Regions from separate parts of the Shewanella sp. FJAT-52076 genome, predicted to be linked through region 2. Evidence: riboswitches for the same ligand, from Rfam matches in the RefSeq annotation. Region 2 holds a riboswitch; the other holds the start of a gene.

Evidence for each region. Region 2 has a riboswitch for lysine ahead of lysC (lysine-sensitive aspartokinase 3). Riboswitches for the same ligand answer to the same signal wherever they lie in the genome.
Region 1: linked by a shared signal. The riboswitch ahead of K0H79_RS06000 (Na+/H+ antiporter NhaC family protein) and the one ahead of lysC (lysine-sensitive aspartokinase 3) in region 2 are both predicted to bind lysine.

What each region holds. Positions count from the first base shown of each region.
Region 1 covers NZ_CP080415.1:1,379,456-1,384,716, reverse strand. Annotated here, with positions in the region: gene K0H79_RS06005 (M3 family metallopeptidase) at 1-968, shown strand, start outside; gene K0H79_RS06000 (Na+/H+ antiporter NhaC family protein) at 1,110-2,672, opposite strand; lysine riboswitch at 2,749-2,948, opposite strand; gene K0H79_RS05995 (electron transfer flavoprotein subunit alpha/FixB family protein) at 3,036-3,959, opposite strand; gene K0H79_RS05990 (electron transfer flavoprotein subunit beta/FixA family protein) at 3,961-4,710, opposite strand.
Region 2 covers NZ_CP080415.1:711,498-716,758, forward strand. Annotated here, with positions in the region: gene arcA (two-component system response regulator ArcA) at 16-732, opposite strand; gene K0H79_RS03055 (DUF3293 domain-containing protein) at 1,304-1,780, shown strand; lysine riboswitch at 1,864-2,039, shown strand; gene lysC (lysine-sensitive aspartokinase 3) at 2,178-3,536, shown strand; gene K0H79_RS03065 (succinylglutamate desuccinylase/aspartoacylase family protein) at 3,536-4,639, shown strand; gene asnC (transcriptional regulator AsnC) at 4,699-5,160, opposite strand; gene rluA (bifunctional tRNA pseudouridine(32) synthase/23S rRNA pseudouridine(746) synthase RluA) at 5,239-5,261, opposite strand, start outside.

The DNA of each region.
Region 1 (5,261 bases), 670 kb from region 2:
ACTTCGAATTCAACCGTGTACTGGAAGATGGCGTGTTCTACACCATCAAGGAACTGTACGGCCTGACCATGAAGCCGCGCCCGGATCTGCCGGTGTACCATCCGGACGTGAAGGCCTATGAAATGTTCGATGAAGACGGCACCAGCCTGGCCATCTTCTACGCCGACTACTTTGCCCGCGACGGCAAGCGTGGCGGCGCCTGGAAGAGCTCCTTCGTGGATCAGTCCGGCCTGCTGGGTAACAAGCCAGTGGTTGTGAACGTGATGAACATCAAGAAGGCACCGGACGGCGAGCCGACCTTTGTCAGCTACGATGAAGTGACCACCATGTTCCACGAAATGGGTCACGGCACCCACGGCATGTTGTCCAAGGTGAAATACCCAACGCTGGCAGGCACCAAGGTTTCCCGCGACTTCGTTGAGTTCCCCTCCACCTTCGAAGAAGACTGGGCTGCCCATCCCAAGGTACTGGCCAACTACGCCCGTCACTACCAGAGCGGTGAGCCACTGCCCAAGCCATTGCTGGACAAGCTACTCAAGTCCCGCAGCTTCAACCAGGGCTTTGACACCCTGGAGTACATGGCCGCGGCCCTGGTGGATCTGGAATGGCACTCTCTGAAAGCCGGTGACAGCCTCAAAGATGTTGCCAGCTTCGAAGCCGCAGCGCTCAAGAAGCACGGTGTGGACATTGAAGCCGTGCCGCCACGTTACCGCTCTACCTACTTCGCCCACGCCTTCCCGGGCGGCTACAGCGCCAGTTACTACGCCTACATGTGGTCTGAAATTCTGGCAGCCGACGCCTACGCCTACGTGCAAACCCAGGGCGGCCTGAACCGTGAGATAGGTATGAAGTACCGCAAGGCCATCCGTGAAGTGGGCAACAGCGTGCCGCCGATGGAAGCCTACATCAACTTCCGTGGTCAGGAACCGACCACCGACGGTCTGCTGGAACGCCGTGGCCTGAAGTAAGCCGTGGCCTGAAATAAGCAACCTGAAATAAGCAGCGGCCTGATTTGCGCCGCGCTTTGGTAAGCGAAACCTCAGCCACAAAAAAAGCCGCTCAATTGAGCGGCTTTTTTATTGTTAAACGTCTTGCCAAATCACTGATACTCAGCCCTTACCGGCCTTGATTCTAAGACCAATCACTGCCAGCACAAAGAGGACTGAAGTCGTGCCAAATCCGGCCCACACCGACTCGGTAAAGCCCATCACCGTGTAACCCACCAAACTGATGACAGCCACAATCAGCGCGTAGGGCAGCTGAGTCACCACATGGTCGATATGATGGCAGCTGGCGCCGGTAGACGACAAAATCGTGGTATCCGAAATGGGCGAGCAGTGGTCACCAAATACAGCGCCAGCCAACACGGCGGCAAGCATTGGCAACATCATGGCGGTGTGGCTGCCCATGGCCATGTCGGCGGCAATCGGCAGCATAATGCCGAAGGTGCCCCAGCTGGTACCGGTGGCAAAGGCGGTAAGCCCCGCGAGGATGAACATCGCCGCTGGCAGCAGCGCAAAAGGAATATTGCCGCTGGCAAGACTTGCCATAAACTTACCGGTTTCCAGCTCGCCGATAATGCCGGCAATGGTCCAGGCAAACAGCAGGATATAGATGGCAGGCACCATGGAGCGGGCGCCCTGGGTGAGCGCTGTGATAATCAGCTTGCTCTCAACCTTTTGCATGATGGCCTGCACCAGCGTTACTCCGAGGCCCACCAGCGCACCGAAGAACAGCGAACCGCCCACATCGGTTTTCTCAAAAGCGCCAATCAGCGAAAACGGCAGCTTTTCGTCAGCGAGAGCCGAAGCGCCGCTTTGGATCATAAAAAACAGGGTGGCAAATACCAGAGTGCCGATGGGCACGAAGAGCCCCGCGATACGGCCGCTGTCAGCCTCCGGCAGTTCGGCACTGGCGCCCGGTGGCGTGCCCTTGGCTTCATCGTACAAATTACCGCGCATGGCGTTTTGCTCATGGGTCTTCATCGGGCCCACATCCAGCCCCATAAAGGCCACACACAGCAGCAGCAAGAGCGCGAAGATGGCGTAGAAGTTCATGGGGATCATCTGGATAAACACCGACAGATGGCCCGCATCAGCCATGCCGTGGCTGGCGAGGATGCCGCCAATCAGCGCAATGATGTAGGCGCCCCAGCTGGAAACCGGTGAAATCACGCACACAGGCGCGGCGGTGGAGTCCAGCAGATAGGCCAGCTTGGCGCGGGAAATATAGTAACGGTCTGTCAGGGGACGGGAAATGGAGCCCACCACCAGACTGTTGAAGTAGTCGTCGATAAAGACCACGCAGCCCAAAAACATGGTCAGCAACTTGGCATCGCGCTTATTGCGGATGCGTTGTCTGGCCCAGTCGGCAAAGGCTCGGGCAGCACCGGATACGGTAATGAGGGCGGTGATCATCCCCAAAAGCAGCAAAAAGCCGAGAATATATAGGTTCCAGCTATTGAGCGCGCCATCGCTCCACACCAGATTGGTAACCCGGTGGGCCAGAAATTCGCCACTGGCAAGGGGGGCAAAATCATTCAGCAGCAGCGCGCCGACCAGAATACCCAAACCAAGGGACAAGAGTACTTTGCGGGTCAGTACCGCCAGTACAATAGCCACAACCGGCGGCAGCAGGGAGAGCGCCGAGTCGGCATAACTTATCAATGTCATTGAAATATCTTCGCTTTAAACGAATGGAGGGCGACTGAACTGGTGGGAAACGGCAAAGATACCCAAAAACACCTGTCCTATCAGTAGCGCTCCATAGTAATTACTACCTCTGTCATCCCGACAGAAAATACTATGGCAGTGCCGTTTCTTTCGATAACGGCCCCAGCGGAAGGCGGTGATACACACATCCACTTCGGCGCCAATGCCCTTTCACAGCCCGTCAACGGCATCACCCTGTTGACTGTTACTGATGCTTGGCGCACCTCTACTCAGGACGCCTGTGTGCAGGCGTGCGGCACATAAAAACACAAGCGGCCCGGGGGAAGCTACCCCCAGGCCGCATATCGTGACCAAAATCACAAATTAAAGCAAGTCTATCAGCTTGGGCACGGCCTCAAACAGGTCGGCTTCCAGGGCATAATCCGCCACCTGGAAGATAGGCGCTTCGGGATCTTTGTTGATAGCGACAATCACCTTGGAGTCTTTCATACCCGCCAGATGCTGGATGGCACCTGAGATACCCACGGCAATGTACAGCTGAGGCGCCACAATCTTACCGGTTTGACCCACCTGCAGATCGTTGGGCACAAAACCTGCGTCAACCGCGGCGCGGGATGCACCCACGGCGGCGCCGAGTTTGTCGGCCAGTTTTTCCAGCAGAGCAAAGTTTTCACCGCTGCCCATGCCGCGGCCACCGGAAACGATAATACCGGCGTTACCCAGCTCAGGGCGCTCAGAAACCGTCAGCTCCTGGGATACAAAGGCACTCTTGGCAGTGAATACCTTGTCGATGGCTTCGATAGCAGCGCTGCCACCATTGCCGGCGGCATCGAAGGCACTTGGGCGAACTGTCATCACCTTCTTGTCATCGAGGCTCTCTACGGTTGCCATGGCGTTACCGGCATAGACAGGACGCACGAAGGTATTGGCATCAACCACTTTTACCACTTCAGATAGCTGAGCCACATCGAGCAGTGCCGCAACCCGTGGCAGCGCATCTTTACCCGTGGAGCTGGCGGCAGCCAGAATGTGGCTGTAATTGCCAGCCAAATCCAGCATCAGCGCGGCCAGGTTTTCACCCAGATGCGCAGCATAGGCAGCATTGTCGGCAACCAACACTTTGGCCACACCGTCGATGGCGGCAGCGGCGTCAGCAACAGCGCCACAATTGTGGCCTGCTACCAGCAGATGAACCTCACCACCGATGGCCTTGGCGGCACTCACAACCTTGGCGGTATCCAGTTTCAGGCTGGCGTTATCATGTTCTGCAAGGACGAGAATGCTCATATCAGATCACCTTTGCTTCGTTTTTCAGTTTTTCCACCAGCTCTTCGACAGAAGACACCTTGATACCAGCCTGACGGGTTGCAGGCGCAGCCACACTCAGCAGCTTTTGATGCTGTTTCAGGGTCACACCCAGATCGGCAGGGCTCACGGTATCCAGCGGTTTACGCTTGGCTTTCATGATATCGGGCAGTTTGGCGTAACGAGGCTCATTGAGGCGCAGGTCCGAGGTCACGATGGCTGGCATAGGCAGTTTGAGGGTTTGCAGGCCGCCGTCCACTTCGCGGGTCACCAGCAGCTCACCGCCTTCTACCACCACTTTGGAAGCAAATGTTGCCTGAGGGGCATCCATCAGCGCGGCCAACATCTGACCGGTTTGGTTGTTATCACCGTCGATGGACTGTTTACCCAGCAGCACCAGTTGTGCCTGCTCTTTGTCCTGTACGGCTTTTAAAATCTTGGCAATGGAAATGGCAGGCAGGTTGTCGTCGGCTTCGACGTGAATGCCACGGTCAGCACCCAGGGCCATGGCAGTACGCATTTGCTCCTGCACTGCCTTGCTGCCCACGCTCACCACCACGATTTCGCTGGCATGACCCGCTTCTTTGAGGCGAACTGCTTCTTCAACGGCAATTTCACAAAAGGGGTTAATCGCCATTTTGAGGTTAGCCGTGTCCACGTCTGTGTTATCGGCCTTCACCCTCACTTTCACGTTGGCATCCACCACGCGCTTTACAGGCACCAGTATCTTCATAGGGTTTCCTTCCTGCACCTTCTTTGTTGGGGACGTGATGCACGCCACTGTATGGGTGAGCATCACACAATAGCGCAACTTTAAGTGCTGTTAACGTAAACGTCAACCTGTCTCAAACGAGCGTTTGCGAGTTTGATTGGTTTATCACTGGCCAGATTTATGAACACACTCTATGTCGGCCTGCTCTTTGCGTGGCCGCGTTTGAGGGTAACGGATGATGACAACAAGATATGACGGCCTGATGATGGAAGGCGGCGGTTTATCGGGCGTAATTCACTTTGTGCTTCACTTTCTACTTCTCTGTGTACTTAGCTCTACTTAACTCTGTACCTCACGGCTACCTCACAATGAGGCTCTGCAGTAAATGGTCCGGTCTCTTAATAGGGACCACACGCGCACAAGCGAGGCAATATCACTGGGTTGGGGAATTGAATTTTACAGCGGGGGTGTGCTCCCTCCCCCTGAAAACGGATATAAAGAAGCAATTCGCTCACAATTACTCGTGCGTTCTCGTGCATTCTCGTACGTGGTTCCCATACGACTTTAGGGAT
Region 2 (5,261 bases):
AAGAGGGGTTATCCCTTATTCGTCCAGGTTACCGCAGAAGCGATAGCCTTCACCGTGGATGGTGGCGATGATTTCTGGCGTGTCCGGCTGGCTTTCGAAGTGCTTACGGATACGACGGATAGTCACGTCTACGGTACGGTCATGTGGCTTGAGTTCACGGCCGGTCATCTTCATCAACAGATCGGCGCGGCTCAAAATTTTGCCAGGGTTTTCAACGAAGTGCAGCATGGCACGGAATTCGCTGCGTGGCAGTTTATAAGACTCACCGGTTGGGCTGACCAGAGAGCGGCTGTTGATTTCCAGGCTCCAGTCATTGAAACGATAAACCTCGACCGCGGCTCTTTCTTCGACTTCGGCGCCAGCGCTATTGACGCGAGTCAGAAGGTTACGGGCACGAATGGTCAGCTCACGTGGGTTGAACGGCTTGGTAATATAATCGTCCGCGCCAATTTCAAGACCCAGGATCTTGTCCACTTCGTTGTCACGGCCAGTCAGGAAAATCAGGCCAATGTTGTTGATTTCACGCAGTTCGCGTGCCAACAACAGCCCGTTTTTACCTGGCAGGTTGATATCCATCACCACCAGGTTGATTTTATTTTCCTGCAAGGCTTTATGCATTTCTGCGCCATCGTTGGCCTCAGTCACCACATATCCCTCGGCCTCAAAAATACTTCTTAATGTATTACGGGTAACGGCTTCGTCTTCTACGATCAGAATGTGCGGATTTTGCATAATCAAGTACCTAAATTTAAAACAAATCTGTGCTAATCGGGTGTGTCGGCTGACTGTCAGCCAGGCCCTGCTTTTTTATTCCGGCAAGACCCAAATAACCTGAGGAGGTAAAGAGACAACGCCTTGGGGCACACTCTACGACTAGTTCAATAATCCTCCCTCAAAGGGAAGCGCGAACTGTACTCACTTCGATAAAAAACTACTTGCTGAAGTTCCCAAGTCGTTATTTTTTTTCAAAGTATAAATGTTAAATTGAATATGGATCACATTTTGTACAGTTGTTTAGCCAAGTTACTGACATCAGCGGAAAATTTGTAACAGCCTGTATCAAATGAACGGCTGAATGATTTGGATGGCTAACGCTGTCAATTGTACTCGTTTTAGGCATTTGTTAACAATTGAAATGTTAACAAATCCTTTGTAGTCGCCGATTAATTATCATTAATATTGCTTATGTTATTGAATAATATATGAACTGATGATGGTCGGAATGAGATCCAGCTCACAAGGCTAGGCAGCGTAACAGAGTCTGCTAAACTATCTCAGGTTCTTTTGCATGATTATCACTGACATGGAAAATCATTCACAGCAGCTTTGGAACATCTATCAGTCGGCAAGTTTCTTGTTGACTCAACACCTTTCTCCCCACGCACACTTTGCCATTATCACGGCCTTTAACCCCATGGGTGAGCTCCTGGATGCCTGCCAAAACCGTTTGCTTGACCGGCAACTGTTAAGGGATATAGAAGCTTTGGGCGTGCCTTATCGTGCCCTGGTCGGCACCAATGAGCAGTTATCCCACATGGAAAAAAGTTGGGCCGTGTTTATGGAACCTGACGACAGCGTTCGTTTGGCTCATAAATACCGGCAAAATGCGCTCTATTATGTGATGCGGGACGAGCTGATGTTGCTTCCCTGCCGAATGGACAGCGAACCCAAGAAGCTGGGGTCCTTCCGCTCCCGGGTTCGGCTGGTGCATGAATTGCCTGAGTTGGTACCAACCGACAGGGCAGAGGGTGTGGCATCATTGGGATTCCAGTTTCTGTGAACACAGCATTTTTTCAAGTTGCATAATTTCGCATTGACTTGAATACCGCTTTATTGCTACTTTTTTCGTCCCTTCCCCGCGGAAGGCACAGAAGAGGAGCGTCAACTAGGTAGCAGGTTTGAGGAGCAATCACTCCGAAGACGACCTGTGAGGGAGATTGGCGCCGAGGCAAAACCACGTGCTTGAGTGCGTTTTGTCGGTCGTTCAGGCTGAATCCTGACGATTGTCACCTGTTATTTGGTGGAGAGCTTCTGGTGACGATCGCTTTTCCCTCCTTTTGGGGTGCCGTATCTTTGCACCAGGCTCTTCGAACGAAGTCAGTTCGGAGATTACTCATGAAAACCCGTTTTAGCTTGAATGTCGCTGTCTTCCACTCGCCGTCGATGGAGGTGTGCTGATGTCTCTTGTTGTAGCCAAATTCGGTGGCACCTCGGTCGCCGACTTCAATGCCATGTCACGCTGTGCCGCCATAGTGCTGGCCAATTCTGCTACCCGTTTGGTGGTAGTCAGTGCATCCAGCGGTGTGACCAACTTGCTGGTAGAGCTGACCCAGGCCACAGTGACCGATGAGCGTCGCCTGCAACTGCTCAAGCAGATTGCGCAAATTCAATATGCCATCCTCGATAAGCTGGAGCGCCCACAGGATGTGGCTGCCGCGCTGGATGCCCTGTTATCACGCATTTCTGTGCTGAGCGAGTCGCTCATCCTCAATCGCAGCAAAGCTATCATGGACGAGCTCCTGTCCATGGGAGAGCAATGCTCTGCGCTGCTGTTCTCAGCGGTGCTGAGGCAGCAGGGTGCCAAGAGCAGCAGTTTCGATGTGCGTCAGGTCATGCGAACCGACAGCCACTTCGGCCGCGCGGAACCTCAGATTGAAGATATAGCGGCACTGGCCAGGGATTTCCTGCAGCCATTGCTCGAACGGGACATAGTGGTAACACAGGGCTTTATCGGTGCCGATGCAGAAGGTCGCACCACCACCCTGGGTCGCGGTGGCAGCGATTATTCTGCCGCCCTGCTGGCTGAGGCCCTGCGTGCCGATGCTGTAGAGATTTGGACCGATGTGGCCGGTATTTACACCACAGACCCGCGCCTGGCTCCCAACGCCAGACCCATTGCCGAAATCAGCTTCAATGAAGCGGCCGAAATGGCTACTTTCGGTGCCAAGGTATTGCACCCTGCCACGATTTTGCCGGCCGTACGTCAGCAAATTCAGGTGTTTGTAGGGTCAAGCCGCGAACCAGAAAAGGGCGGCACCTGGATACGCCATCAGGTAGAAAATCCCCCTATTTACCGCGCAGTGGCCGTGCGCCGCGATCAGACGTTGTTGAACCTGCACAGCCTGCAGATGCTCCATGCCCGCGGTTTCCTGGCTGAGACCTTTGCGACTCTGGCGCGTCATAAAATCTCGGTTGACCTTATCACCACCTCAGAAGTGAACGTGTCACTGACGTTGGATAAAACCGGCTCAGACTCCACCGGCAGCGGTTTGCTCAGTGAAGCCTTGCTGCAGGAGCTGTCTCAGCACTGCCGGGTTCGGGTCGAGGACAATCTGGCGCTGGTGGCCATTATTGGTAACCGTATCGCCAGCACGCCGGGGATTTGCCGTCAGGTGTTTACTGTGCTCGAAAACCACAATGTGCGGATGATCTGTCAGGGCGCGAGCCCCCATAACCTGTGCGTTCTGGTAGCAGAGAGTGAAGCGGCGCAGGTCGTGAAGGCGCTGCACGAGAACCTGTTTGAAGGTCAGGCATAATGCGCGTCGATAAACACGAAGTTCGGGTCGGTGAGCTGGCTGCGGGTCAGCCACTGTCTTTGCCTGTGTATCGCTTTAAAGGCAAGGGGGCCGGCCCCAGTGTGTATATTCAGGCCAATGTCCATGGCGCAGAGGTGCAGGGCAATGCGGTGATCTATCAGCTGATGAAACTCCTTGAGCACTACGAGCTTCTGGGGGATATCATTCTGGTGCCGCTGGCAAACCCACTGGGTATCAACCAAAAAAGTGGCGAGTTTACCCTCGGCCGTTTCGACCCTATTACCGGGGTCAATTGGAACCGCGAGTATCTGGACCATGGGTTTAATATCGAGGTCTGGTATCAGGAACACGCCCATCTGGATGACGAGTCGCTTATCACTGCATTTCGCGCCACCCTGGTGGAAGAATGTGCCCGCAGACTGAATAGTCCCTGGGGGGTTACCACAGGGCACAGGCTTGCGGTTACGCTGCAATCCATGGCTCACAGGGCCGACATAGTACTCGACCTGCATACCGGCCCCAAGTCATGCAAGCATCTGTATTGCCCGGAATATGAACGCAGCGCCGCCCAATATTTTTCAATACCTTATACCTTGCTCATTCCCAACAGCTTTGGCGGCGCCATGGATGAGGCGGCTTTTGTTCCCTGGTGGACACTGGCCGAGGTGGCTTCCAGCCATGGTCGTGAACTTGGGGTGAGAGTCTCGGCATTAACCCTGGAGCTTGGCAGTCAGGAACGCATAGATTTGGATGATGCGCTGGAAGATGCGGAAGGTATTCTGGCCTATTTGAGCCATCGTGGTGTGATTGCCGAAACCGTGTTGCCCAAACCCATGAAACGCTATGGTTGTTTCCTGAAAAACTATCGTAAGTTTCATGCCCCCAAAGCGGGTATGGTGGAATACCTTGGCAAGGTGGGCGTGCCGATGAAGGCAAGCGATCCCTTGGTGAACCTGTTAAGACTGGATCTCTACGGTACAGGTGAAGAGCTGACTGTGCTGCGTCTGCCTGAAGATGGCGTGCCCATACTGCATTTTGCCTCGGCTTCGGTACATCAGGGCACCGAGCTTTATAAGGTGATGACCAAGGTCTTTGAGCTCTGACTCAGCCAATAAAAAAACACCGGACTTGAGTCCGGTGTTTTTTTATTGCTATATCCCAATCAGGGTTTAACCGCCCGCACTATGGGGTTTTGCAGACTTATCAGGGTCTCGGTTGACTGAATTTCGGCGATGGACTGGATGCGATTAATGAGCACATGCTGCAGACTGTCGATGGACTGGCACATGACTTTCACGAAGATGCTGTAATTACCTGTGGTGTAATAGGCCTCTACCACTTCTTCCAGGGCATTGAGTTTGGAAATGGCGGCGGGATAGTCACCGGCGCTTTTAAGGTTAATGCCGATAAAGCAGCAAACGTCGTAACCCAGGGCTTTGGGATTAACAGTGATTTGGGCGCCGGTGATGATGCCGGCCTGCTTCATCTTTTCTACCCGAACGTGAATGGTGCCGGCGCTGACACCAAAACGCTTTGCCAATTCAGCAAAGGGGGTGCGGGCATCGGCCATCAGGGCCTCGAGGATCTGGTTGTCCAACTGATCGCGCTGAAATGATGTATCCACTGCTAACTGCTCTAACTACCGAATGATTGAACAATAATTTACGGGCTTCAGTATTATTTTTCCAGTGAAAAGGTGACTTTACTGATTAGTCGTCGCCTCTG